2 regions of the Secundilactobacillus sp. MJ173 genome follow, and region 2 is predicted to be linked to the other one. Evidence: a T-box and tRNA genes for the amino acid it is inferred to sense, from the RefSeq annotation. Region 2 holds a T-box; the other holds one or more tRNA genes.
The links. A T-box is a leader RNA that pairs with one kind of tRNA and senses whether it is charged. The one in region 2 lies ahead of leuS (leucine--tRNA ligase), so its partner is inferred to be a tRNA-Leu.

Region 1: it encodes a tRNA-Leu, which carries the amino acid that the T-box ahead of leuS (leucine--tRNA ligase) is inferred to sense. The anticodon was not compared.

Annotation. Positions count from the first base shown of each region.
Region 1 is NZ_BAAKGN010000057.1:3,940-18,922, reverse strand. It holds gene AC6H04_RS08390 (PTS sugar transporter subunit IIB) at 1-447, opposite strand, end outside; gene AC6H04_RS08385 (PTS sugar transporter subunit IIA) at 453-863, opposite strand; gene AC6H04_RS08380 (HAD family hydrolase) at 976-1,602, opposite strand; tRNA gene AC6H04_RS08375 (tRNA-Leu) at 1,686-1,770, opposite strand; gene thrB (homoserine kinase) at 1,837-2,718, opposite strand; gene AC6H04_RS08365 (SprT family protein) at 2,832-3,293, opposite strand; gene AC6H04_RS08360 (Tex family protein) at 3,286-5,451, opposite strand; gene AC6H04_RS08355 (hypothetical protein) at 5,571-6,005, opposite strand; gene AC6H04_RS08350 (cation-translocating P-type ATPase) at 6,017-8,668, opposite strand; gene nadE (NAD(+) synthase) at 8,822-9,646, opposite strand; gene AC6H04_RS08340 (nicotinate phosphoribosyltransferase) at 9,659-11,131, opposite strand; gene AC6H04_RS08335 (WecB/TagA/CpsF family glycosyltransferase) at 11,250-11,984, shown strand; gene AC6H04_RS08330 (GntR family transcriptional regulator) at 12,041-12,742, opposite strand; gene nagA (N-acetylglucosamine-6-phosphate deacetylase) at 12,768-13,913, opposite strand; gene proC (pyrroline-5-carboxylate reductase) at 14,061-14,858, opposite strand.
Region 2 is NZ_BAAKGN010000019.1:141,813-156,795, reverse strand. It holds gene metK (methionine adenosyltransferase) at 1-71, shown strand, start outside; gene AC6H04_RS03050 (MDR family MFS transporter) at 191-1,657, shown strand; gene AC6H04_RS03045 (DUF960 domain-containing protein) at 1,719-2,024, shown strand; gene mnmM (tRNA 5-(aminomethyl)-2-thiouridylate-methyltransferase MnmM) at 2,252-2,818, opposite strand; T-box leader at 3,008-3,211, shown strand; gene leuS (leucine--tRNA ligase) at 3,281-5,704, shown strand; gene purE (5-(carboxyamino)imidazole ribonucleotide mutase) at 5,976-6,461, shown strand; gene purK (5-(carboxyamino)imidazole ribonucleotide synthase) at 6,445-7,566, shown strand; gene purC (phosphoribosylaminoimidazolesuccinocarboxamide synthase) at 7,587-8,297, shown strand; gene purS (phosphoribosylformylglycinamidine synthase subunit PurS) at 8,309-8,566, shown strand; gene purQ (phosphoribosylformylglycinamidine synthase subunit PurQ) at 8,563-9,237, shown strand; gene purL (phosphoribosylformylglycinamidine synthase subunit PurL) at 9,244-11,463, shown strand; gene purF (amidophosphoribosyltransferase) at 11,448-12,905, shown strand; gene purM (phosphoribosylformylglycinamidine cyclo-ligase) at 12,902-13,939, shown strand; gene purN (phosphoribosylglycinamide formyltransferase) at 13,911-14,501, shown strand; gene purH (bifunctional phosphoribosylaminoimidazolecarboxamide formyltransferase/IMP cyclohydrolase) at 14,503-14,983, shown strand, end outside.

The sequences.
Region 1 (14,983 bases), on a different contig from region 2:
TTGTTGCACGACCACTTTCAACTTTGCATGATTGGTTAAATAACGCAATGCTTCGGCTTCATTTTTGTCTACAGCCACACTATCCAGCAGCATTTTCATGCCATCTTGATAAGCAAGTATCCCTAGGTTAATACCAATCTCACTCAAATCAATACCACCCTTTACCAGCTTCGCCATATCTTTGGCGGTTTCTGTCAGTAGTATCGGCCGGAAACCGTTAAATCGCGAATCCTGATAAATGGCTAACATCTTTTTTAAAGTGAGCACATTAGCTTCAATCCCTGCTGGCGCAGACTGCAAAATCAGCGTCTGTCGTAAATGATTTTGAGCCACCCGGTTTGAAACAACTAAAATTCGATTAGTCGCGGTGGCCTTCACCCAGTCGCTTGCAACTTGACTAGGTAACAGCCGACTACCAATACGTGCAAACTTGATATCCATTGTCATAGTGTTTAAGCCCCTTTGTGACCTGTTTCCGGTTCAAAACACCGAATACCCTTCTGACCGCTTTTTTCCAGATGGTCAACTACTTTATCTAACGGTTGATCCCGAATGGTAAAAGCATCCATCACGATTGGTAAGTTAACCCCCGTGATCATCGCCATCTGTTCAGGTTGCCGACTCACAAATTGAGAGGCAACCGTAAACGGCGAACCACCCCATAAATCAACTAGAAATAACACGGCATCGGCCGAATCAAATTTACTTAGTGCGGTTTGAAATTTGATGATCAAATCATCTGACGTTTCCTGTTCCTCAAAAGTCACGGTCGCAACGTTAGTCTGTTTCCCAAAAATCATCGTTGCAGACTGTAAAAGTCCCTTGGCAAAATTACCGTGGCTAGCAATCACAATGGCAATCACGACATTGCCTCCTCATCATTAAACAAAAAAATTAATTCCTACATCCATAACTTACTGCAGTTGGTCTAATCATAGCACACTGACCCAATTCATGCCCTGATGCATTTACAAATTAGTGCGCCAAGGCGAGTAGTTCCTCAGGAGTAGTAAACGTATAATCGGCACCATCGACAGTTGATGTCTGACCATCTCCCCAGGCCACTAAACCAAATTTGATTCCAGCGGCATGAGCAGCTTGACCATCAAACTTAGTATCGCCAATATAAATGGTTTCTTCAGGCTTGGCATTCAGTCGATCCATGGCCACTAAAATCGGATCTGGCGCTGGTTTGCCCCTTTTAGCATCTTCAAAGAAAACAAACTGGCTAAAATATTTGTCTAAACCAAGTGGCGTAACGTCCCGCTTAAACTCAAATGTCTGCTTGGAAGTCATAATTGCCAGTTGCGTTGTGGGCTGTGCTTTCAAATCTGCCAACATTTTCTCAATACCGTCATAGACGTGAACTAGCGGTTGAAACTCAGGAATGGCCTGGGCCCATTCGTTCAGGATTGGCTGAATCAAGTCTGCGGGCACTTTAAGGTGTTTTAAAGCATCAAGGCTAGTAATTCCAAACGTCTGTGCTAACTCACTGTACGGATGCTTAATTTGGTGCTGACGAAGGACCTTGTCTAGTGCTTTCATGTACATCGCTTCAGTATCAAGCAAGGTACCATCTACGTCAAAAATAAAGTTTTTCATTACCCAAAACCTCCGAAAAAATTTTCAATCAAAAAAACTCGGAATATTCAACCAAAACTGGTCAAACATTCCGAGTTTACGTATGCGGCCAAGAGGACTCGAACCTCCACCGGGAAAACCCCGACAAGATCCTTAATCTTGCGCGTCTGCCAGTTCCGCCATGGCCGCATCAACAAGAAATAATATACCAGAATTATAACTTGTTTTCAATGGTTATTTGTAAAATAGTTATATTTACTCCGCATTTACCGTTGCGCCTTGACGATCAATATCAAAAATACGCAAGCTTCCACGAACATCCTTATCCATTAATTTCTGGCGTAAAACGATCAGCTGCGGTTCTTTAGCAAAGGTCCCAATCGTTGGCCCAGCACCACTTAGATAAGTACCATAGATGCCAAGCTGATGGGCAGTTTCGCGAATCATAGGTAATTCCGGAACCAGTTTTGTCCGAGCAATTTCATGAAATTGATCACGTTCCATCATGTGACTAACTAATTCCCAATTTTTAGTGGCTAAGCCAGCCACCATCACATTTGCAACACTGCTGCCAATTACTGCCTGTTTACGCGGTAACTGATCGGATAAAACGTTTCGACTATCGGCAGTCAATAACGGCTGGTTTTTGATGAATGCCAGCATCTTTAGCCCCTCTGGCATCGCCAGCTTAACACTGGTTGCACTTTCACCATCAAAATCAGAAATGGTCACATCGCCCAATAAGGCTGGCGCAGCATTGTCTGGATGTCCTTCTATCTTGGCAGCAATCGTCACTTGATCAGCCAACGAAAGATCCATTTTGCCTAATTCGTTCGCAATTTTAACTCCGGCGACCACTGCAGTAGAAGAACTTCCCAATCCCCGAGCCACTGGAATATCAGACATAACCGTCAGTTGATGCGGTTGAAGTTTGGGATTCACCTTCAAAGCAGATTGAACGATTAAATTTTGATCATCCGTTGGTACGTCAGGGCCCAAAGCGTGGTTTACCCGCCATTGTTCGGTTTTTTCTTCCACAATCACTGTGAGGTATAAATGCAGCGCAACCCCAATAGAATCAAATCCTGGTCCTAAATTAGCCGATGTTGCTGGTACTCGAATCACAATTTTACCCATAAACTCATCCTCCAATGCTGACATGGAACGTGTTAACACGCTCTCGGTTTTCATTCACTATTATCAAGGACATCAATTTAAATTTCAATCCTGTTAAACTAATTTTCCTGTAGTTACTGAACGATACTTTTTTGAAAAATCAATTTACCACGACACTTGCCGCAAACAAATTTTTGTGTATTGATCTGCCGTTTTCGTTGGTAGAGCAACCCGCACTTTTCACAGCGATAAACAAGGTATCTAGTGGGTTTACTCTGCCGTGGTTGACGAGGCGCATACCGCAAGCCACCTACAGCTTGTAATAACTGCTTGAATGCTTTAGTACGGTGTTGACCAGATTGACCAGCCATATGCAGATGATAATGGACTAATTCATGTTTGATGACACCTTCTAGCGTAGCTTCACCAAACATCGTCAGCATCCGCGGATTGATATCAATATGATGATCCTGTAAATGATATCTGCCACCCGTTGTTTTAAGACGTTGATTAAAAACGGCTTGATGCCTAAATGGCTTTCCGAATGATTGAAGCGAAATTCGTTCAACTAGCTGTTGCAATTCCTGATCAGTCATCTGGTGCCACCATGCTTAGCTGAATCCGGTGTCGTTGTTCATCAACTTCCAGTACCCAGACAGTTACAATATCTCCCACAGATGCAACGGTTGTTGGATCGCTAACATAGGATTTTGACAGATGTGAAACGTGTACTAAACCATCTTGTTTAACGCCGATATCAACAAAAACACCAAAATCCACCACGTTTCTAACGGTGCCTTCCAACTTCATACCCGGCTTTAAATCACTCATTTGCAAAACGTCGGTCCTTAAAATCGGTGCTGGCATCTCATCACGCCGATCACGTCCTGGCTGCTGTAAGCTTTTTAGAATATCCTGAAGCGTCTCTTTGCCCACACCTAACTGATCACTTAAAGTATTTGCATCACTATTTTCCAGTGCAGAAGCAACCGCTGGCGTACCAACCTGATTTAATTTTAAGCCTAAATGCGTTAACACCCGTTTGGCAATCGGATAACTCTCTGGATGAATATCGGTGTTGTCCAGCACGTTTTTGCCATTAACGATTCTTAAAAAACCAACCGACTGCTCGTAAGCTTTAGGTCCGAGACGTGGCACTTTCTTCAGTTCTGGACGACTGTTAAAACTGCCATTTTCTTCCCGATAAGCTACGATATTGCTTGCCGTTTGCTTTGAAAGTCCTGAAATATGCTCTAATAACTCAATACTAGCGCGATTTAAGTCAACACCAACTTGATTAACAGCTGTTTCAATCACACGTTCAAGTTGCTCGTCTAGGCCGCTTTCAGGAACATCGTGCTGATATTGACCAACACCGATTGATTTAGGGTCAATTTTCACTAATTCAGCCAACGGATCCTGGAGTCGCCGACCGATGCTAACGGCGGAGCGTTCTTCAACATTAAAATCGGGAAATTCTGCCCGAGCGACTGCACTTGCTGAATAAACTGAAGCGCCCGCCTCGTTGACAATCGTATACCTGACATCTCGATCAATCTGTTTAATGGCATCTGCCACAAACTGTTCGGATTCCCGACTTGCAGTACCATTACCAATGGCAATCATATCAACTTGGTAATCATTCAATAATTTAATAAATGCTGGCATTGCTTGCTGCCGTTTCGTAGGTGAAGCAGGTTTATGCGGATAAATGACCTGCTTAGCTAAGTATTTCCCATTGCCATCCATAATAGCCAGTTTACAGCCAGTTCTATACGCCGGATCAAATCCCATAACGACGTGTTTTTTTAGGGGTGCCTGCATCAAAAGGTGATACAGATTATTACCGAACACCTGAATGGCGTGTGCCTGAGCAGTTTCGGTCAATAATCGTCTCAACTCTCGCTCAATGGCTGGGCCAATAAAGCGCTTATAGGCATCTTGATAGGCTGCTTCAACGATGGCAACGGCTGGGCCTTGATGACGACCAATCAACTGAAATTTTAAATAGCGGTCAATAGCTGGTTCATCAACGTTGATCTTAACGGTCAATACACCTGCCTTTTCGCCACGATTGATGGCCAAAGTCTGGTATGGACTCAACTTTTTGATAGTTGATTGAAAATCATAGTAGATTTTATAAACCTGATCTTCATCCTTCTCCTGCCCATTACGCTTTAATTTACTGGTCAGAATACCGTTTCGTTGAGTATAGCGCCGAACCCATTCACGAAATTCAGCTCGCTCACCAATAGCTTCTGCCAGAATCTCATTAACACCTTCCAGTACACTGCTAATATCCGGTACCTGATCGTTAATATACCTCTTTGCCACCGGCTCAATAGGATCGCGTTTAAACTGCAGTACCCACTGCGCCAGTGGATACAAGCCGGCATCCTTGGCGATTGTGGCCTTGGTTCGACGTTTTTGCTTGTAAGGCAGATACAAATCCTCGACCTGCTGCAATTGAGTAGCCGCTTTAATGGCAGCAGACAGTTTAGGAGTTAATTTTTCTTGTTCAGAAATTTGATTCAGTACTTCTTGCTTCCGTTGCTGCAACTTGCTGATGCGATTAGCTTCATCCTGAATCTCTCGAATTTCAACTTCGTCAAGATTTCCCGTCATTTCTTTACGGTAGCGGGCAATAAAAGGTACCGTATTATGATCGTTTAATAAGTCTAACGTCACATCAATTTGGTGACTTTTATAGGCAGGTAATGCCTGTTTAATCAGTTTTAACGTTTCAGTTTCCATTCTTCAACATCCTTACGTGTAGTGTGTTTATTATACCATGCAGGCACTCCTACCTACGTACAAAAATAGAGCAAGCAATCATCTCACTGATGATTACCCGCTCTATTTTCAAACTTTTTTTACATCACCAGTGACATAATACGTTGCGCTGCTGAAGTAATTTTTTCCATCATATTTTCTTGTTCATGCTCAGAATCATTGAAAGCTTCAACGTTGACCTTTTGATCATCAGGATCAATAGCATCAACCATTGCTTGGCAAGCCTGTGCATAGTTCCGATAGGCAGCTACTAGTTGCTTGTGCTTCCCTAGAATCCGAACGGGTACTGAAGCCTGCTGTAATCGATTCAAGTTCTCGGTGTAAGCATCCGTTCCCTTTTGAAAAGTTGCTTTAATCGCCGTTAGTGTTTCCGTACCTAAATCAGCAACTTTTTCATCATCAATTGCTTGGCGCAACTTCTCAAAATCCGGGTTCATTTCCGATCCCGTTTTTTCAGTGTCTTCAATAACTTTACTTAGAGCAGGTAAATAACTTGCCATCGTTTTTGGCTTCATAAAAATTCCTCCTATTTTCCAAACCGTCGCTGTACTACTTTAACGATTTCAACAATCACAATCATCAAGATACCAGCACCAAAGACAATTCCCCACTGCAATCCATTCAACTCAGTCAAATGGAAAATGGTATTAAACCCTGGCACAACAATCGTAACCGCTAATAATAAGAACGCCGTCAAAATCGCCCAGTTCAGAGAACGGTTCTTGAACAAACCAACTTTAAAAATAGAGTCGTGAATCGACTTAGAGTTAAAAGCATGGAACAACTGAATCATTCCTAAAGTCGCAAACGCCATCGTTAGCGCGTCTGCATGAGCTAATTGTGTGCTGGCATGAACCGGGAACTTTATAGAAAGGCCATAGACACCAAGTGTGATCAAGCCTTCTAGTAATCCTTGATAGATGACATTGCCGAATACGCCGCCAGAAAAGAAGTTCGATGACCGTCCCCTTGGCTTGCGCTTCATGATATTAGGTTCTGCTGGTTCCAAACCAAGGGCAATTGCTGGAAAAGTATCCGTCACTAAGTTAATCCATAGAATCTGCACTGGAGCCAAAATTTGCCAACCTAACAAGGTCATTACAAACAGGGTCAGCACTTCGCCAATGTTTGCTGATAAGAGGTACTGCAGCGCTTTTTGAATGTTAGCAAAGACCTTACGTCCCTCTTCTACCGCAACCACAATGGTGGAGAAGTTATCATCTGCCAATACCATGTCACTGGCACCCTTAGAAACTTCCGTACCCGTAATTCCCATACCAACACCAATATCAGCAGCCTTCAATGCTGGTGCATCGTTCACGCCATCACCTGTCATTGCCACCACTTTACCACGCTTTTGCCAAGCATTCACGATTCGCACCTTATGTTCTGGTGCGACTCGTGCGTAGACTGAATACTGGTCTACCGTTTGATTGAACTGATCATCGCTAAGTTTATCCAGTTCGGCACCGGTAATTACTTGATCATCACCTTGAGTTTCAACAAAAATGCCTAACCGCTTTGCAATGGCTGTGGCAGTATCTCGGTGGTCACCAGTAATCATGATTGGCCGAATCCCAGCTTCATGAGCTTCAACAACCGCTTGAGCCACTTCCGGACGTTCAGGATCAATCATGGCGATTAAACCGATGAAAATTAAATGCTGTTCAGCAGTCTCACTGGTTAAATCAGTAGGCACTGCTTCGACATCGTTATAGGCAAAGGCTAAAACCCGTAAAGCCTGAGTTGCCAACTGGTGGTTAGTTGCCATGATCTGTTGTTTATCAGTATCAGTTATATTGCGAACTTTACCGTCCAGCAATATGCGATCAACTCGTTTTAACAACTGATCCGGTGCACCTTTAGTGTACTGTGTCACCTTACCATCCTGATCCTCATTAAACGTTGACATTAATTTCCGTTCAGAATCAAAGGGAATCTCAGCAATTCGTTTATTGCTACTAATAGTTGCAGAAGCTGGCTCATCTTGGTCCAAATAATACTGAATCAAGGCCGTCTCTGTTGGATCGCCCGCAAGGCCGTCATCGGTAAATTTACTATCGTTGTTTAACATCATTGCTAACGACAGTGGGTCCGTTAAATCCACCTTCTGCTGTTTAGCATCCACCAGCTGACCATTTTCATATAACTGTTCAACCGTCATCTTATTTTGGGTCAGGGTACCGGTTTTATCTGATGCAATAATATCTGTACTACCAAGTGTTTCCACGGCAGGTAGTTTACGAATCAGCGCATGCCGCTTTGCCATCCGTTGTGTGCCCAGCGCCAAGGTGATCGTCACAATAGCTGGCATCCCCTCCGGAATCGCTGCTACGGCCAAGGAAATGGCTGTCAGCAGCATATTAACCAGGGTTTCTTCCCCACGTACCATACCAATCACAAAAACCAACACAGCGATTGCCAAAATTAAGATGGTCAACCATTTTCCTAACTGATTCAGGTTTTCTTGTAACGGTGTTTTCGTCTCTTTAGTTTCTTCGATCATGCCAGCAATTTGACCTACTTCGGTCTGCATACCGGTGGCCACAACGATCCCTGTTCCTCGACCAGTCGTGATATTCGCTGTCATGTAGACCATGTTATCACGGTCACCTAACGCCAGATTATCTTCATCCAACACATCACTGGTTTTGTTCACCGGAACGGACTCTCCGGTTAAGGCAGCTTCTTCGACCTTCATCACATTTGCTGTCAATAAGCGAATATCAGCTGGTACAATATCGCCGGCCTCTAGGTGCACGATATCACCGGGAACCAGCTCATCACTTTTGACAGTAATGACTTGTCCGTGACGTTCCACGTGTGCCACTGGCGCAGCCATTTCACGTAACGAATTGATGGCATCTTCCGCTTTTGATTCCTGAAAGACACCAAAAACAGCGTTTAAGATAACGACTGCAAAAATGATCAGTGCATCAGCCACTTCACCAGTTGCTCCGGCGACCAGCGCAGCAACAATCAATACAATGATCATGAAATCTTTAAACTGAGCAATAAATTTTTGCAGAAGTGTAGTTTGCTTTTTGGCAGCTAACTTATTTTCGCCATATTTTTCCCGCCGTTCTTTAACGGCACCTTCTGTAAGTCCTTGTTCTTGTGTCCCTAAATTTGAGAACAACTCATCCGTTGTCTGCTGGTACCAAGGTCTGTCCTTCATCTAAAATCCTCCTGTCATTTATGAAACCTGTTATTTTCGTTATAAGTCTCATCGATTAAGGCCCTCCCGGGAGCTAGTTGCCCCTTGCTGACGGTTTGGCCACAGAAGATTCTGCCGATTACTCCCTCATCGTATCACGCAGTTACAAGTTGTTTATTTCCAAAAAGTATCGAAGACTGTCACAGGTAAGTGACGCTTATGCTGGGTTTTTAAATACCAGCTTTCAATCGTTTCCGCTGCTTTATCCGAAACGGGTTTGCCTTCCAGATAATCATCAATCTCATCATAGTGAACACCTAATGCCACTTCGTCGGGCAATGATGGTCGTTCCTCTTCAAGATCCGCTGTAGGGACCTTAGTATACAGGTGTTTGGGTGCATGAAGTACTTCTAGAAGTTGCTTACCCTGACGCTTGTTTAAGCGCCAGATTGGCGTGATATCAGCAGCACCATCACCAAACTTAGTGTAAAAGCCCGTTACTGCTTCAGCGGCATGGTCAGTGCCCACTACGGCACCCTGATTCGCACCAGCAATGGTAAACTGAGCGATCATCCGTTGACGCGCTTTAATATTACCCTTGTTAAAATCAGAAATTTGCTCCTGATTTGCCTGAACCGCAGCGACTGTTGCATCCGTTGCAGCTTTGATATCGACCCGGTCAACTCGATCAGCTTGCATAAAATCAATCGCATCCATTGCGTCAGACTCATCTGCTTGAGTGCCATATGGCAAACGAACCGCAATAAATTGATAACTGTCATCCTGAGTTTCTTCACGCAGTTCGGTAGCTGCCATTTCTGATAACTTACCAGCTAAAGTTGAATCTTGACCGCCGGAAATGCCTAACACCAACGTCTTTAACCCCGTCTTTTGCAAGTAAGCCTTTAAAAAATCAACGCTGCGCCGAATTTCTGTTTCTGGATCAATTTGCGGTTGTACCTTTAACGCGGAAATAATTTGTTGCTGTAATTCTCTCATCTCTTCATCCTCTTACTTATTATCATAATCAATTTTTTTGACATATTCGTGAACTTTTTTAATTAAATTCATCTTGTTGTCCCATAATTTTTGAGACAGATCAACTGGATACTTTTGTGGGTTTAAATCCCGTTTGTATTCTGGCCAAAGATTTTCCAAACTTTCTGAACAACGACGCTTAATATCAACCAACTCTGGCTGCTGATAAACTAATCGCCCTTTATCGTAAATCGTCTGTAAGATTGGACGGGCATCAAAGTCAGTGACCGTTTTATTGATGTAGGTGTAATTAGGATGGAACATGTACAACTCATCTTGCTGCCGGGGGTCTTCACTAGAAAGTGCAATGTAATCCCCTTCAGACTTACCACTGTCCTTTTTGGTGATCCGCCAGACTTGTTTAGGTCCAGGTGTGGAAACCTTCTCAACATTGTTAGACAGCTTGATCGTATCTTCCATCTTACCGTCTCGCTCAATAGAGACCATTTTGTAAACGGCACCTAGCGCGGGCTGATCAAAGGCAGTGATTAACTTTGTACCAACTCCCCAAACATCGATCTTAGCCCGTTGCATCTTCAGCGACATAATGGTCTTTTCATCTAAGTCGTTAGAGGCATAAATCTTAGCTTCCGGATATCCGGCTTCATCTAATTGTTCGCGCACCCGCTTCGAAAGGTAAGCCATGTCGCCAGAATCAATCCGGACACCTAAGAAATTAATTTTATCTCCCATTTCATTAGCGACTCGAATAGCGCTCGGTACCCCGCTCTTAATAGTATCGTAAGTATCCACTAAGAACACACAGTCTGTGTGTGTCTCTGCATAGGCACGAAAAGCATCGTAATCGTTTCCGTAGGTTTGCACCAGTGAATGCGCATGAGTCCCGCTAAGTGGAATGCCAAATATCTTTCCAGCGCGAACGTTGGATGTGGCATCAAAGCCACCAATGTATGCAGCACGGGTGCCCCAAATTGCGGCGTCAAATTCCTGTGCTCGCCGTGAACCAAATTCCATGATACCGTCGTTACCAGCAACTGAACGAATTCTAGCAGCTTTAGTGGCAATGAGTGTCTGGTAGTTCACAATATTTAATACCGCTGTTTCAATCAGTTGACAATCCGCCAATGGCCCTTCTACTTGCAGCATTGGTTCGTTGCTGTAAACGAGCTCGCCTTCCGCAGCGGAACGAACTGTCCCTTTAAACTTGAAATCAGTTAAATACTGAATTAATTCAGGCGAATAATCAGTTGCTTCTTTTAAGTATTCGATATCTGTTTTTGAAAAGTGTAAATTTTCGATATAATGGATGATGTGTTCCAATCCAGCAAAAACGGCAAAACCGTTTTTAAAAGGCATGTCACGAAAGTAAACTTCGAAAATGGCTTGCTTATTTTGAATTCCTTCCTCAAAATAAGTTTGAATCATGCTTAATTCATACGCATCCGTATGCAACGTTGTGCTATCGTCTGGATACTGCTTTGCCATGGTTGTAACTCCTTTAAGTGTTTGATATTTCTGGTTATGAGAACTATTCTATCATTAATCCGAATTATCGTCAGTTAAACCGAGATGATTTACATTATTTCTAGAATGGATGGTTATTATGTCAAAAGAATTCCCACTAGTCAGTGTTCTCAACGTTCCCTTTATCAATGCGACCCAAGCAGCTTTCTTAACCACAATTGAATCACGTATCGATAAACGTGAAAATACGTTTGTTGTGACGGCTAATCCAGAAATTGTCATGTATGCCAGAAATGATCCTAATTATCAGCAGATTCTAAATAATGCCGACTATATCACTCCGGATGGCATTGGTATCTTAAAGGGAGCTGCTATTCTTGGCACCCCAATGGCTGAACGCATTACTGGCTATGATACGATGCTTGACCTACTACAATGGGGAAATGAGCACCATAAATCAGTGTATTTGATCGGTGCAAAACCTGAAGTTATCACTGATGTAAAAACGGTTGTCACAAACCGCTACCCGAAGCTTGATATCGTAGGTATTCACGACGGCTACTTCGATAATTTCGGCCCCATTGCTCAGGATATTGCCAAAACTCAGCCAGACATGGTATTCCTAGCAGTCGGTTTTCCAAAGCAAGAACAGTTGATTGCCGATTATCGTCATCAGAATAACGGCCTCTGGATGGGTGTTGGGGGTAGTTTTGACGTTCTTAGCGGCCATACTAAGCGAGCACCTAAATTTTTCCAAAATCATCATCTCGAGTGGTTTTACCGGCTGCTCACTGAGCCAACTCGTTTAAAACGTATGATGGTTCTGCCCCGGTACCTTAAAACGGTCAAACAATCTGCCCGAAATAACAAATAGAATCGTGTACGAAAAGAACCTAGGAGTTGATCAACAGATCGCTTCTAGGTTCTTCTTTATTTTTCCAGCACAAATTCGAATCGTTCACCCACGTACTGAGTCCTAACATATTCGAATGGTCGACCGTCTTGTAAATACGAAATTTGACGTAACCGCAAGATAGCATCACCACGCTTGATATCCAAGTATTCTGCAATTCTTTCTGAAGCAGATGAGGCCGAAACCATTTGTTTAGCATGGCCTGGAATTAACCCCTTCTTGGTTTCCAAAGTTCGGTAAAGAGACTCAGAAACCTCTTGCTTGGAGAGTCCTTCCACAATTTCTAATGGAATGGTTGCTACCTCAAAACTGATTGGCACATCATCGCCATAACGGACACGTTCCATTCGTAAAACCTGTGTATCATCCTTAAGCTTTAGCTTCTCACTTTCACTTAATGACGGACTCATCACATGGTAGGAAATAGTCTTACTAGACGGCTTTTTACCTTGGGCAAGCATTAGATCAGTAAATCCAGTGACCCCTGACATTTTTTCTTGTACTTTCTGATTAGCTACGAAAGTACCGGAACCAACAAAGCGCTCCAAAATGCCCTCTTCAACCAACGTTTGAATCGCTTGTCGAAGTGTCATTCGGCTGACATGGAATTGAACGGCTAGCTCACGTTCTGATGGAATACGATCACCAACAGACCACTTGCCGGCCTCAATTGCTTTCTTGATTTCATTATGAATTTGAATATATACAGGTGATCCCATAAAATTTACGACCTTTCTTACCTAACTAATCAGCTTGATCCGCGTTAAATTCGCGGCCATAACTGTAGGTTGTTTGTAAATTAAGTGCGCGATCAAAAATGTTCATGTCGGCATCTAACCCAGGTAAAAGTTTACCTTTTTGAGTTAGACCAAACTCTTCAGCCTGGTTAACAGAGGCCATTTGGACCGCATCTTCAATTGTGCAGCCAGTAAAGGAAATCACGTTGCGAAAAGCATCATCGTAACGCAATACAGAACCAGCTAAGTTACCCGTTTCAAGGCGGGCTTGCTTATCTTTAACAATGACTTTTTGACCGCCAAGTTCGCTAATGCCCTCAGGCATACCTTTAGCACGCATCGAATCAGTCACTAATTCAATGCGATGTGGTCCTTTTTGTTCATAAGCAAGTTTAATCATATCTGGTACGATGTGGAACCCGTCACAAATCAGTTCAGCATACATATTATCTTCAAGCATGGCATGACCAGTAACACCGGGTTCACGATGCTTAAATTCACGCTGGGCGTTATACAAGTGGGTCACATGAGTCGCTCGGCTTGCTAACATTTGTGCCCGTGTGGCGTTACTGTGCCCCACTGAAGGTACAATATGATGAGCTAAACAATAATCTTCAAAGACCCTTGCACCGTCATCTTCAGGTGCATAAGTAATGAGTTTAACTAACCCACCTGAGAGTTCGTTCCAGTGATCTAGGAGAGAAACATCAGGATCCTTGATGTACTTTTCAGGTTGAGCACCTTTATAAATAGCGGCAATGAAAGGTCCTTCAAGATGAACTCCCTTAATGACTGGATTGACCTTAGCTGCTTCTTTAATACCCGTCATCGCGTGAGCAATATTATCGTTGGACTGCGTCATGGTTGTTGGGAAAACGGTTGTGATTCCCTCTTTAACCATGTGATTAACCATTTGGTTGATCTGATCAGCATCACCATCCATGGAATCGAAACCATACCCACCATGAGTGTGGACATCAATAAAACCAGGAACGATTACTTTGCCATTGACAAATTTAACTTCATCTTCTGGTTGTGCACGATAGTCAACCATCTGACCAACAGCCTCAATTGTTTTGTTGAACCGAATATAACCATCCGTAATGACATCTTCACCAGTATAAATTGTCGCGTGTTTCAACACGATACTCATAAACTCTTCCTCCTAATCAACTCTCATCTACTCGATTAAGTTTACGGGTTTATTATATACTGGTATAGACCATTTTGCAAGCCTGTTGTATCGGTGTTTGCAGAAGTCATCTTAACCATAGCAACAACCCTATATAGCATAAAAGACTTATTCAGCGTTATTACGCTCAATAGTGGCATCAATACCCTTAACTACAGCAGTCATAAAACCGGCTTCTTCCATAGCCAGTAAACCTGCCACCGTACTACCGCCTGGTGATGAAACTTGGTCAATAAGCCCAAAGGGATTTTCATCAGAATTCAACACCATCTCTGCAGATCCCATCACAGCCTGTGCAGCAATTTTAGTCGCAGCTGCTTTAGTTAAACCATGCTTGACACCAGCTCGACTTAAACTGTCGATGAAGAAATAGACGTAAGCCGGACTCGAACCAGCTAACGCTGAAAAAGTCGCAAAATCAGTTTCCGGTAAAGTCACCGTACTCCCGATCTGATCAAACAATCCAATTGCTTTTTCCTTTGTTTCACCAGTCAAATTTTCGTTAGCATGAATCGCCGTCATTCCGGCGCCAATGGCAACATTCAAGTTAGGCAATGTCCGCAAAATTGGTAAGTCGTAACCCGCTAATTCTTCCAGCCGTTCTAGTGATAAACCCGCAACGATGGAAATTAGCGTTGTGTTTTTAGGGTCAAGCTGATCGCGAATTTCCTGAACCACTGAAGTGGCAACGTTAGGCGTAACGGCCAACACAACGAAATCGCTATCCTTGGCAACATCAGAGTTACTTGCTTTTGCTACCACACCTGTCTGTTTGGCAACTTTTTCATAAGTTGAAGCATGCGCACTATGAACCAAAATATCTTCTGATGAAAGTTTCGTTTGCTTAAGCAACCCCGTTATAATCGCTTGTGCCATACCGCCGACACCAATGAAGCCTATTTTCATAAGTATCACTCCTAAACGTCTTGATTTTACAGTTAAGATATTAAATACATTATATCAAAGATTACCTTGTGCCACAGTCTTTCTACAATCTAATCATGGCCATCATTCCAATTCACATTCAACAA
Region 2 (14,983 bases):
CTTGGGAACATACTGATAAGGTTGATGAATTAAAAGAAGCACTTAAGCAAATTGAATCAGTCAACAAATAAATTCAATTGAGTTTTGCAAATAACGACTAACTCTCGGGCTGGTCGTTATTTTTGTGGCGGGAGTAGATGACTCTCAAACTGCGTTGGGGGTGCGGGCCAGCGCTAAGTGAGGAAAAATTATGAGTTCAAGTAAAACCAATGTCCCGTTAGTGACGGGCGCTATCTTCATTGCAACGTTCATGAGTGCGATTGAGGGGACCATCGTATCTACTGCTATGCCAACGATTGTCGGTGATTTAAGTGGTGTTGCGTTAATGAATTGGGTCTTTTCAATTTTCCTACTGACTAATGCCATGGCGACACCCATATACGGGAAGCTATCTGACATGTTCGGTCGCAAGCGATTATTTTTATTTGGTTTAGCCGTTTTTATCATCGGTTCTACCTTGTCTGGCATGTCGAACAGTATGACCGAATTAATCATCTGGCGGGCGGTACAAGGGATCGGTGCCGGTTCAATTATGCCGATTTCCTTCACCATTATTGCTGACATCTACCCCTTTGAAAAAAGGGCCAAGGTAATGGGCTTCAATGGGTCAGCTTGGGGGATTGCTTCTATCGTGGCGCCACTGCTAGGTGGTTTTATTGTTGACCAAATGTCTTGGCACTGGATCTTTTTCATTAACATTCCAGTAGGACTAATCGCGATGGCTGGAATTTGGATCTTTTTAAAGGAGCAGCCCCGAAAAAGTACCCAAACGTTGGACATCCTTGGGAGTATCTGGCTCTCAGTGGCACTTTTAGCACTTATGTTTGGTTTCCAAGTGTTAGGTGACACCCAGATTAATTGGGGAATTTTACTGCTCAGTTTGCTGATTGCAGTGCTCAGTTTCTTAGGCTTTATTCGCCAAGAAAGACGCGTGACGAATCCCATTATTCCACTCAAACTATTTAAAATTCGTACCTTTGTGACCCAAAATTTGGTGGCAGCGCTGATCAGTGGTTTTTTGATGGGCTTTGAAGTTTATTTACCGACTTGGACCCAAGGATTACTGGGATTACCGGCATCACTAGCAGGTTTTGCGATAACACCTAGTTCGTTGATGTGGATCGTCGGCTCGTTTATTGCTGGGAAACTGCTGGTAAACCGTTCGCCGAAACAAATTATCAACTTTAGCTTGACCTTCATCTTAGTAGGTGGCCTGGCCATGGCATTCGCACCCCAAGAAACTCCCTTTTGGTGTTTCTTTGTGATTGCGGCCATTTGCGGAACCGGTTTTGGGATTACAATTACCACTACAACGGTAACGGTCCAAAACCAGGTGCCCAAAGAAGACGTTGGCGTGGCCACATCGTTGAATACTTTGTCTCGGACATTAGGTCAAACGCTGATGATTTCCGTCTTTGGGATTATTATGAACGTTAAGATGGCTAACGGTGTTGCCGCACATAAAGGCACTGATCTTGACATGATGAATCGGCTGATCAATCCGCAAACGGCTAAGACGTTAAGCAGTACCTTACTCAAACCGTTACGTCAAATACTTTATAGCGGATTACACTGGATCTTCATCGTGGCACTTGGACTTGTGATTTTAAGCTATCTGATCAATCAGTTGGATCGTCTCAACAAGCCTGAAGCCTGATATTTTTGGCTAAATGAAGTATACTTGATGCTAGAAATAAACAGAAAGTGAGACGATCTCCGTGTTTGAAAACAATCGTCCTAGATACGCTAGTTTTGGTATTGTGAATACCTTACCTGGTGAAATTATTGATCAAGTTTGGTACATCATTGATCATAATTTACAAGGCATGTTTCAATTGAATGAAATTATCGGCTTCAACTTAACGAACCACAATAATCACCTCACCTTTGACTTTTTACAGCAAGATGCCGTTGTAGCCAGCTTTGATACGCCATTTCCGTATGCAGAAAGCTTTCCTGCTTCGTTGTGGGTGTACGATGATGGTAGCAGCCAAATTGTGATGTTGCCTAAGGAAGAAGTGTAGACTAAAAGTGTGTGACACGACTTGGTAGGTTCTAGGGTTTAACCCAAATAATGCGTATTTCGGTGTGAACTTTGCTGGAATACGCATTATTTTTGGGTTAAATGGCCGGAATCTGAGTTGTGGAGCATTAGAGTATTAAATAAAAGTAAATTTTTAAGTGGTCTTTCAGTTAAGGAACCAGATGAAATTTTTATATAGACTTGTGTCATGACCTCACTTAGACTTTATCACCGTTTTTGAATCGCCAGTAAAAAAGGCGGTTGATGAATCTGATTAATGAAACCGTACTGTAGGACTGCGTATTCTTTCTGATTCAGTTCTTTGACGTGATTGAGCACCATTTCCTTTTCTTGCTCACCACCAGGATGGCCATAATAAACGACTAATGCAACGATGCCACCACGTCGCAGGTGAGTTAAACAAGTTGTCAGTGCCTTCAAGGTGGTATCGCCATGAGTAATGACAGCTTTATTGCTGCCAGGCAAATAGCCTAAATTAAAAATAGCAGCGCTGATTTGCTGTTCCGGGTCCAAATACTGATTCAGGTGTTCGTGACCATCGTGAATCAGCTGTACCCGTTGTGTCATTCCTGTCAGTGTCAACTGTGTCGCCGTTTTATCTAGGGCTTGTTGCTGAACGTCGAAGCCCAACACGTGGCCGGTATTGCCGACTAGACTGGCTAGAAAAAGCGTATCGTTGCCGTTACCCACGGTGGCATCAACAACGGTATCGCCCTTGACGATAACTGGTTTTAAAAGAGTGTGACTGTAATTAACTGCGGGTTCAAGATTCATATTAGCTGTTCCTTTCATAGTTTGGATAATTTTATTATAGACGTTTAATCTAAACTATGCAGGAGGTCACTAATGATGGATAGGTAATTGACTTTACGTAACCCATCAGTGACTAATCATTCAGCGTTCTTCTTGAATGCCCTTGCTTCTCATACCTAAATTTGGTACTATGAAACCACTGAACAAAAATTAAAGACTGATGAGGACTATTAGGTGTGTGACGCTGTTCAGAAAGCGGATGGTTGTTGCGAATTCGTCGGCTGCACACCGAACTCGTCTCTGAGTTTTTCAACTGAACTAAAGTAAGTTGAGACGTGATTTTCGCGTTACGAAATAATGAGAGCCCGTATTTACGGGAATGTTAGGTGGTACCGCGGAAATTCCGTCCTACAAGAAACGTTGTTTTCTTGTAGGCTTTTTTAGTTTTCAGCTTGTCCGACATGAGAAAGGGAGCGTATTTGTTTGGCTTACAATCACAGTATTATTGAACGAAAATGGCAGCATTATTGGAAAGAGCATAAAACTTTTAAAACTTATGATGAACAATCAAAGCCGAAGTTTTACGCGCTTGATATGTTTCCGTATCCATCAGGGCAGGGACTTCATGTGGGTCACCCTGAAGGTTACACAGCAACTGATATTATTTCCCGAATGAAGCGGATGCAGGGTTACAATGTTTTGCATCCAATGGGCTGGGATGCTTTCGGTTTACCTGCAGAACAATATGCTTTGAAGACGGGCCACAACCCTAAAGATTTCACCGCACAAAACATTAAGACCTTTAAGCGTCAGATTCGGTCATTAGGTTTTTCATATGACTGGGATCGCGAGATTAATACCACTGATCCTGCTTACTACAAGTGGACCCAATGGATCTTTGAACAATTGTACAAACATGGACTCGCATACGAAGATAAGATCATGGTTAACTGGGCACCCGATTTCATGGGTGGTACCGTGGTTGCTAACGAAGAAGTTATCGATGGTAAAACGGAACGTGGCGGTTACCCAGTTTATCGGGTACCAATGCGTCAGTGGGTTTTGCGGATCACGAAGTATGCTGATCGCTTGATTGATGATTTGGATGATATTGACTGGCCAGAAAGTATTAAGGAACAACAACGTAACTGGATCGGTCGTTCTGAAGGGGCCAGCATCTTCTTTAAAATTGCTGGTGCAGAAGACAAGTCGGTAGAAGTGTACACCACTCGTCCAGATACGTTATTTGGTGCCTCGTATATGGTTTTAGCACCAGAACACGACCTGGTTGATCAAATTACCACACCAGAACAAGCTGCGGATGTAGCGGCTTACAAGAAAGAAATCGAAAGTCGTTCTGATTTGGAACGGACTGATTTAAACAAGAACAAGACTGGTGTTTTCACTGGAGCATACGGTATTAACCCAATCAACGGTGAAAAATTACCAATCTGGATTGGTGACTATGTGTTGGCTTCGTACGGAACTGGTGCAATCATGGCCGTTCCTGCACATGATGATCGTGACTATGAGTTTGCTAAGAAATTCCACTTGCCAATTAAACCGGTTATTGAAGGTGGCAATGTCGAGGAAGCTGCTTATACCGAAGATGGTAAGCACATCAATTCAGGTTTCCTAAATGGGATGGATAAGAAGACGGCGATCAAGGCTGCTATCGATTGGCTCGAGGAACACGATGCCGGCAAGAAGAAGGTTAACTACCGGTTGCGTGACTGGATCTTCTCTCGTCAACGTTACTGGGGTGAACCAATTCCAGTAATTCACTGGGAAGATGGCGAAACGACTTTGGTTCCGGAAGACGAATTACCATTGCGTCTGCCTGCTACCAAGCAACTAGAACCTTCTGGGACTGGTGAAAGTCCATTGGCTAACCTGGATGACTGGGTGAATGTGGTGGATGAGAATGGCCGTAAGGGGAAGCGTGAAACCAATACCATGCCGCAATGGGCTGGGAGTTCATGGTACTTCTTGCGATACATCGATCCGCATAATGATAAGATGATTGCCGATCCTGAAAAGCTGAAGTATTGGTTGCCTGTTGACCTTTACATTGGTGGAGCTGAACATGCTGTGCTGCATTTGCTGTATGCCCGGTTCTGGCACAAGTTCCTGTATGATATCGGTGTTGTGCCTACCAAGGAACCATTCTTGAAGTTGGTTAACCAAGGGATGATTCTTGGGACAAACCACGAAAAGATGTCTAAGTCTAAGGGTAACGTGATTAATCCTGACGAAATCGTGGATAAATACGGTGCTGATACGCTGCGGGTCTACGAGATGTTTATGGGACCACTAGAAGGTTCTAAGCCTTGGAGTACTGAAGGAATTGCTGGTGCTTATCGTTGGCTTGACCGTGTATGGCGGTTGATCATTGACGACAATAACCATTTGCGTGACCGGGTCACTACTATCAACGACGGTAAGCTTGATCTGATCTACAATCAGACTGTTAAGACGGTTACAGAAGATATGGCTGCACTTCGGTTTAACGTGGCTATTTCTCAGATGATGGTCTTCGTTAATGAAGCGTATAAGGCTGATAGTCTGCCATTGGTTTACATGGAAGGCTTAGTAAAGATGCTGGCACCGATCGCACCACACATCACTGAAGAACTGTGGTCATTGATGGGGCACGATAAGACCATTACCTACGCAAAATGGCCAACTTATGACGAATCTAAGTTGGTTGTGGATAGTCTTGAATTAGCTGTCCAAGTTAACGGTAAGGTTCGTGGTCACGTCACTGTCGCAACCGACGCTGATGAGGACACAGTTAAGAGTGCCGCTTTAGCTGAAGAATCTGTTAAGAGTTTTACGGATGGTCATGACATTAAAAAAGTAATCGTTGTGCCAAAGAAGATCGTTAACATCGTGGTTGGAAAATAATCACGGTTTGATCCGTTAAAATTAAATCACCAAAGGACCTGATTAATTGCCAATAGTTGGCAGTTAATCAGGTTTTTTTGTGCTTTCAATTTTGAGGGTGATCAATTAAGAAGCATCACTGGAATTTTCTTAAAAATAAGGGCATGAATCATTCATAAAACGATTTAAACACGAACATTGAATATACAAGTGATGTAATAGTTCGATTTTTGTGTTGACAGTTGTCCAAACAGTTGGTACTCTATGGGTATCAAAGGCAAAGGAGATTTTGATAATGCAAGTTGCACTTGTAATGGGATCTATTTCCGATTGGCCACACGTTAAAGCTACGGCTGATCTGCTCAGCGAGTTACACATTAGTTACGACAGCCACGTGATATCCGCTCACCGGATGCCACGTGAACTGCAACATTTTGGAGAAACAGCAAAAGACGAACATTACCAAGTGATCATTGCTGCCGCTGGTGGTGCAGCGCACTTGCCGGGAATGCTGGCAGCTAATACCACGTTACCGGTCATTGGGATTCCAATTCAATCTAAGGCGCTAAACGGCATGGATTCGTTGCTTTCAATTGTTCAAATGCCTTCAGGCGTGCCGGTTGCCACAGTGGCTATTGGTAGTGCCGGTGCTAAAAATGCAGCTTTGTTAGCGGCTGAGATTATTGCGCTGCAAGATGCTGATGTTGAGGCTCAGTTGCAAGCGTTTCGAACTCGCCAAACAAAGGAGGCTACTGAAAGTAATGACCAATTACAGTAGTCCGATTTTACCACCATCGACGATTGGCATTATTGGCGGCGGCCAGCTTGGCCAGATGATGGCGTTATCGGCTAAAGCAATGGGGTATAAAGTTGGCGTCCTTGACCCAACTGATCATGCGCCTGCAGGTCAGGTAGCCGATTTTCAAATCGTTGCTGAATACGATGATTTAAAAGCATTAACGCAACTTGCAACGCAAAGCGATGTTTTAACCTATGAATTCGAAAACGTGGATCAGACCGCGTTAAAACAAGTTGAAAACCTAACTCGAATTCCTCAGGGAATTGAGCTATTAACAATCACCAGCCACCGTCTACGAGAGAAAACGTTTTGTCGGCAACATGGACTACCGGTTACACCCTTCGCATCGGTGAAATCGATGGCAGATCTGCAGGCAGCGATTCAAAAAATTGGTCAGCCGGGCCTGTTGAAAACGGTTGAAGGTGGCTACGATGGTCACGGCCAGTTTGATATTAACGAACAGACGGATTGGCAATTGATTGAAGACGAAATTGAACAAACTGAGTGGATCTACGAACTGAAACAAGACTTTGTCCGCGAATTATCAGTGATGGTCACTAGGGACGGACAAAATCAAGTGATTACTTTTCCGGTGAGTGAAAACCGGCACCAGCACCATATTCTGCACACCAGTATCATTCCAGCTCAAACGACTGATACCGTGAAGAGTAAGGCGCAACACATTGCCATTCAAACAGCGGAAGCACTGAACTTACGAGGCGTGCTCGGTATTGAACTGTTCGAATTAGCTTCGGGTGAGTTAATGATCAACGAATTGGCCCCACGACCCCATAACTCCGGACATTATTCGATTGAGGCCTGCAATATTTCTCAGTTTGATGCTCATATTCGTAGTATTTGCGGGTTAGCAATCCCGCCGATTCGGCAGTTTGAACCCGCTGTCATGGTTAACCTGTTGGGTGACAACTTACTGGCAGCTCGTAGTGACTGGCCGACACATCCTGAATGGCACCTGCACGACTATGGCAAAGCCGAAGTGCGAGACCGCCGCAAGATGGGGCATATTACGGTCACGGGACCGTCAATCGAGTCATTGTTAGCATCTGTGAGTCAGTTTAGATAATCAGAAAGGATCTGGAAAGATTGGCAACTTTGATTAATGAAGGTAAAGCAAAACAGTTATTTACAACGGATGACCCTAATGTGATTCAAGTACATTACATGAACCAGGCAACGGCATTGAACGGCAAACGCAAAGAACATATCGATGACAAGGGTGAGGTTAACAATCAAATCGATAGTCTAATTTTTGAATACTTAAACCATCTTGGCATCTCCACTCATTTTATTAAGCGTCTGTCGGCTAGTGATCAACTGGTTAAAAAAATGAAGATGATTCCATTAGAAGTCGTTGTTAGAAATTACGCTTCTGGTAGTTTTCAACGGAAATTCGATACCGAATACCTGCAAGCATTTGAGCAGCCAGTACAGGAGTTTTATTACAAGAGTGACCGGCTGGATGATCCTTTCATTAACGATTCACAAATCCACGCATTAAAGATTGCCACGCCAGAACAAGTAAGTACCATGCGTGATCAGGTTTTTAAAATCAATCAGGCCTTGATTAAGTTGTTTGCTGCATCAGGGATTACCTTAGTTGATTTTAAAGTTGAATTTGGTTTCGATGCTGACAACAACTTGATCCTAGGCGACGAAATTTCACCAGATTCATGCCGGTTAGTTGATGCAACTACCCATGAATCGTTGGATAAAGACGTCTTTAGAAAACATACCGGTGATGTGATGGATGGCTATCGTACCGTTCTATCCCGTCTAGAAGCTACAGCCAAATAGGAGGTTGAAACATGTTCTTAGCCCAAGTTCACGTGACCTACAAGCCCTCAATCTTAGATCCGCAAGCCGTTGCAATTAAAGATGCCATGCACCGTTTGGCGTTTGATCAGGTGACAGCGGTTCGACAAGGAAAATATTTTGAAATTACGTTGGATGTCTCCACAGCGGATGAAGCCGAAAAGCAAATTGAAGCAATCTGTGACCAACTGTTAGCTAATCCGAATATGGAAACCTACCGTTACGATATAAAGGAGCTGGCTAATCAATGATGAAATTTGCAGTGGTGAGTTTTCCAGGTTCTAATTGTGATGAAGATCTGTATTATGCCATTACCGATGATTTAAACGAGGCTGCAACCATTGTGCCGCATACGACCACTGATTTATCAGGATTCGACGTGGTTTTGATTCCTGGTGGTTTTTCCTACGGTGACTATTTACGGGGCGGAGCCATTGCCAAGTTTGCACCAGTGATGTCAGCCGTTAAGGCCTTTGCACAGGCTGGTAAACCCGTATTAGGAATTTGCAATGGTTTCCAGATTCTGACCGAGGCTGGTTTGTTACCGGGGACGTTACAGCATAATCGGCAAATGCAATTTATCTGTGAACCCGAACCTTTACGAGTTGAGAACAATCGGACAATGTTTACGTCCGCTTTTCAGGACCAGCAGCCAATTACGTTGCCGATTGCCCATGGTGAAGGTAACTACTACTGCGATGATGCAACTTTAGCTAAACTACGTGAAAACCATCAAATTGCGTTCACGTATCAAAATAATCCCAACGGTAGTGTATCAGACATTGCCGGTATTACTAACGAAGCCGGTAACGTACTGGGCATGATGCCTCACCCAGAAAGGGCAGTCGAAGACATTCAGGGCGGCACGGACGGTCTATTAGTATTTAAATCACTTGTACAAGCTCATTTAAGGACGGTGTAAGAGGGTATGCAGCAACTAAAAACGGAACTAACGCCAGAAGAAATTCGTGAACAAAAACCCTATGAAGCTTGGGGATTATCAGAACAGGAATACGATTATATTGCCCAAAAATTAATTGGTCGTCTACCCAATTATACTGAAACGGGTTTATTCGCGGTTATGTGGAGTGAACACTGCTCATACAAGAATTCCAAGCCAATCCTGCGAAAGTTTTGGAATGATGGTTCACGGGTGATTCAAGGCCCAGGTGAAGGTGCTGGTGTTTTGGATATCGGTGATGGTCAAGCAGTGGTGTTCAAGGCAGAAAGCCATAATCATCCCAGTTTCGTAGAACCATTTGAAGGTGCTGCAACCGGTGTTGGCGGTATTATCCGTGACATTTTTTCCATGGGTGCCAAACCCATCGCTTCATTAGATAGTCTTCGATTTGGTGAGCTGGATAATCCTAAGAATCGTTATTTAGTAAACGAAATTGTTGCCGGCATTGCCGCTTATGGTAACTGTATTGGGATTCCGACTGTCGGTGGTGAAATCGGTTTTGACACGGTTTATGATGGTAATCCGCTAGTGAACGTCATGTGTGTTGGTTTAATGGATCAAGCAGATTTGAAACAAGGTCGTGCTAAGGGAACTGGCAACGCAATCATCTATGTGGGGGCCAAGACTGGTCGTGATGGAATTCATGGTGCCACTTTTGCCTCTAATGAATTTAGTGAAGAAAAAGAGGCGGACCGTTCAGCCGTTCAAGTCGGTGATCCCTTTATGGAAAAACTGCTGACGGATGCCTGCCTGGAAATTATTCATGATCACGCCGAAATTTTGATGGGTATTCAAGATATGGGTGCCGCAGGTCTGGTGTCATCCTCAGCTGAAATGGCATCCAAAGCTAAAAGTGGTGTCACCATGAACTTAGATTTGGTTCCCCAACGTGAACCGGGGATGAGTGCTTACGAAATTATGTTGTCAGAATCCCAAGAACGGATGCTGCTGTGTGTTAAGAAGGGTGAAGAACAAACTGTTTTAGATATTTTCGCCCGATATGATTTAGATGCTGTGGTGGTAGGCCACGTTACCGATGACCGACAATATCGGCTTTATCAGCACGGTCAGTTAGTGACTGATGTTCCGGTAACCAGTTTGGTCGACGACGTTGTGGAACATGAACAGCCAAGTCGTAAACCAGCACGGTTGAAAAACAGTCAGCCAGCTCAAACGCCAACGATTAAAGATCCGGCTGAGACGTTGAAAGCCTTACTGGCTCAGCCAACCATCGCCTCTAAGAAAGCCGTGTATAAACAGTACGATTCACAGGTTCAAGCGAATACTGCAGTCACGCCTGGCAGCGATGCAGCGGTAGTTAGAGTGCGTCATACCAAGAAAGCTTTAGCCATGACGACGGATTGCAACGCACGCTATATTTACCTTGATCCCTTTGTTGGCGGTCAAATTGCGGTTAGTGAAGCAGCTCGTAACATTGTTGCCAGCGGTGGTGTTCCAATTGGCATTACAGACTGTTTGAACTTTGGTAGCCCGGATGATCCAGAGAGCTACTGGGAACTGGATCAATCAGTTCAAGGAATTGCTCAGGCTTGTGAAAGATTTGATACCCCCGTTATTTCTGGGAACGTGTCGATGTATAACGAAACCGATGGGCATTCAATCTATCCAACCCCAATGATTGGCATGGTTGGACTTATCGAAGACACTGATTACATTACCACCCAGTCGTTTAAAAAGGCCGGTGATGCCGTTTATCTCGTTGGTGAGACTGGCGATGATTTTGCTGGCTCGGAACTTCAGAAGTTGCAGGGTCAGGTTCCACCAACTGGCACATTGGACTTTGATCTGGACGTTGAAGCGGCTAATCAGCAATTGATTCAAAAAGTGATTAGGGAAAACCTGCTCAAGAGTGCTCACGATTTAAGCGAGGGCGGTTTAGGTGTTGCACTGGCAGAAGGGTTATTCGATTCTAGTTTAGGCTTTGAAGGTCAAACCAGTTTAACTAATGTACAACTATTCAGCGAAACCCAGTCACGCTTTATTGTCAGCGTAGACGCAGAAAACCAAGCCAAGTTTGAAGCATTGGCAGGCAACCAAGCAGTTTTACTGGGGCACACCACTGATCAAGATCAAGTGAGTCTCACGACTGCCGATGGCAAATTGAAAGCAAGCTGTGCTGATCTTAAAGCTACTTTCGGAGGTGCTCTGGGATGCCTAATGAAGTAAAAGGACTTAACGAAGAGTGTGGCCTGTTTGGCATCTGGGGACGTGACGGTGCGGCTCAGTTAACCTATGATGGTCTGCATAGTCTTCAGCACCGCGGCCAAGAAGGGGCTGGCATTGTGAGTAATCAGGATGGCAAGTTTCACCGTCAACGTGGCTTAGGCCTATTAGCCGAGGTTTTCTCCGATCCTCAGAAAATGACTTCTTTGCCCGGTAACGCTGCGATTGGTCACGTTCGATACGCAACCGCAGGCAATCACGGTATTGCAAACATCCAGCCGATGTATTTTGACCATCCGGCTGAAGGACAGTTTGCCCTGGCTCACAACGGTAATTTAACCAATGCAACGCAATTACGTCACGATTTGAAGCAAAAGGGTGTCCAGTTTCAAGCAACTTCTGATAGTGAACTGCTAGGTGAATTGATCCAAACGAGCCCCCAAAAGACGTTTGTTGAACAGCTAAAAGCATCTTTGAATCAACTTCGGGGTGGTTTTGCCTACTTATTAATGACTCCCGAAATGATGGTGGCCGCTCTAGATCCCAATGGGTTCCGGCCGTTAGTGATCGGTAAAATGGATGATGGTGCCATCGTCATTTGCAGTGAAACTTGTGCGTTAGACCAAGTTGGCGCTACGTTTGTACGGGACGTTGAGCCTGGCGAAGTTATCATTGTGACGGATGAGGGCATGACCATCGATCATTTTACAACTGATACGCATTTGTCGATTTGTTCAATGGAATATATTTACTTTGCACGCCCTGATTCAGTGATTCGTGGGATTAGTGTTCATGAAGCTCGTAAACGAATGGGCGCAGCCATTGCTAAAGAAGCACCGGTCAAAGCTGACGTGGTTATCGGTGTACCCAATTCATCACTGTCAGCGGCAATTGGTTACGCGCAAGCCAGTGGCATTCATTACGACATGGGCATGATCAAGAACCAGTACGTTGCCCGAACGTTTATTGAACCCACGCAAGCCAAACGGGTCCGTGGCGTCAGTATGAAATTATCAGTCGTGAAGTCAGTGGTGGCAGGTAAGGATATTGTGCTAGTGGATGATTCAATTGTTCGTGGCACAACCAGTGGCTACATTGTTGGTTTGCTTAAGCGAGCAGGGGCCAAATCAGTTCACGTGCGAATTGCTTCTCCAGTGCTGAAGTTCCCTTGTTATTATGGTATTGATATTCAAACGACTAAAGAGTTGATTGGGGCTAATCATTCCGTACCAGAAATTTGCCAGATGATTGGAGCAGACTCTCTGGCATACTTGAGTGTTGATGGGTTAGTTAAGTCAATTGGCGACTTGAATGATCAACCCAATCACGGTTTATGCACGGCTTACTTTGACGGTAAGTATCCCACCCCGCTTTACGATTATCAGGCTGGCTTTGATGCTGAAGTTGCACGTCTAGGATTATATGAAGGAGCGAATAAACGTTGACTAGTCAATACGAACAAGCAGGAGTGAATATCCACGCTGGTGAGGAAGCAGTTCGTGATATCAAGACCATCGTTAGTCAGACGCACGATGCTAATGTCCTTGGCGGTTTAGGCGGCTTTGGTGCTGAATACGAATTGACTTCAGAGGTGAGTCAGCTCAAACAGCCCGTGCTGATTTCTGGTACGGACGGTGTTGGCACTAAGTTATTGCTGGCCATTGAAGCCAATCAGCACGCTACGATTGGTATCGATCTCGTGGCAATGTGTGCTAATGATGTGCTGGCACAGGGTGCTAAACCCTTATTCTTTCTAGACTACATCGGCTTAGGAGAACTAGAGCCTGACAAGGTGATGACAATTGTTAAGGGTATCGCTGAAGGGTGTCAGCAGGCCGGCTTGTCGTTAATTGGCGGCGAAATGGCAGAAATGCCAGGCATTTATCGCTCAGCGGATTATGATTTGAGTGGCTTTGCGGTTGGTATCGCTGATAAAGCCCGTTTGCTTGGTTCGATGAATGTGCAAGAAGGCGATGTACTCATTGGTTTGGAATCAAGTGGGGTTCATTCTAATGGCTTTTCACTGGTTCGTAAAATTATTCAAGACGCGGATTTGGATTTAAACCAGGTTTATCCTGGCTTGAAACGGTCACTGATTGACGAATTGTTGACCCCCACAAAACTCTACTATCACCAAGTTTATCCCTTGATTCAGACTGGTAGTCTGCATGCCATGGCACACATTACCGGCGGGGGATTGGCGGATAACCTTGGCCGCATGATTCCGGCTGAATTAACGGCTTTGATTGATCCTAGCAGCTGGCAGACACCAGCAATTTTCAACGTGTTACAAAACGCTGGTGAAGTGGCTACGGCGGAGATGCGGCAGGTCTTCAATATGGGAATTGGCATGGTTTTGGTGGTTTCACCCGCAAAGATTGACGAAGTGACATCAGTTTTAGACGAACAACAAACGGCATACCAAACGATTGGTAAGGTGGTGAAGCGACGTGAACAACCAGTCCAGTATCAAGAGTGAAGCTCGGATTGCCATCTTTGCTTCTGGCAACGGAACAAATTTTGAGGCGTTAGTTAACGCTGATTTACCAGCAAAAATCTGTGTTTTAGTTTGTGATCAACCGGATGTACCGGTGATTCAGCGAGCAAAGAATCATCAAATTCCGGTGATTTTATCATTGCCTAAGAAGGGTGTTAATAAATCGTCAAGGGAACAAGCTTTATTGCAGGATCTAGCACCGTATCATATCACTGGTTTGGTATTGGCCGGTTACATGCGCATCGTTGGGCCAACCTTGCTTAACGCGTTTCCACGACGAATCATCAACATTCACCCAGCGTTGCTGCCGTCATTTCCAGGTCGGCACGGTATTGAAGATGCGTACGACGCCGGCGTTAAAGTAACCGGTGTGACGATTCACTATGTGGATGGTGGCGTAGACACAGGTGAGATTATTGCCCAGGAGGCAGTTTCTCGAACTGATCAGGATACGCTGGCGACTTTAGAAGCGAAGATTCATGCTGTTGAACATCAGTTATACCCACAAACGGTACGTCAATTAATTGAAAAAGGAGTGCTTTAATTTGGCTAAATTAGCATTATTGAGTGTGTCTGATAAAACTGGCATCGTAGAATTTGGTTCAGAACTGACTAAGCGCGGTTATGAACTTATCTCTACGGGCGGAACCTTAAAAACGTTGGTTGACGGTGGTGTTGAAGCGACCGCCGTTGAGGACGTGACGGGTTTTCCGGAAATGCTGGATGGACGGGTAAAAACGCTGCATCCACGGATTCACGCAGGGATTTTAGCGAAACGGGACAATCCTCAGCACATGGCTAAATTAAAGGAAAACGGCATTGAACCAATCGATCTCATTTGTGTCAACTTATATCCTTTTAAAGAGACGATTCAAAAAGACGGTGTGACGGATGCCGAAGCCATCGAACAAATCGACATTGGCGGGCCATCGATGCTCCGAGCCGCGGCTAAGAACTTTCAAGATGTGACGGTCATTACGGACCAAGCTGATTATTCAGAATTTTTGGAACGGTTTGATACCGATC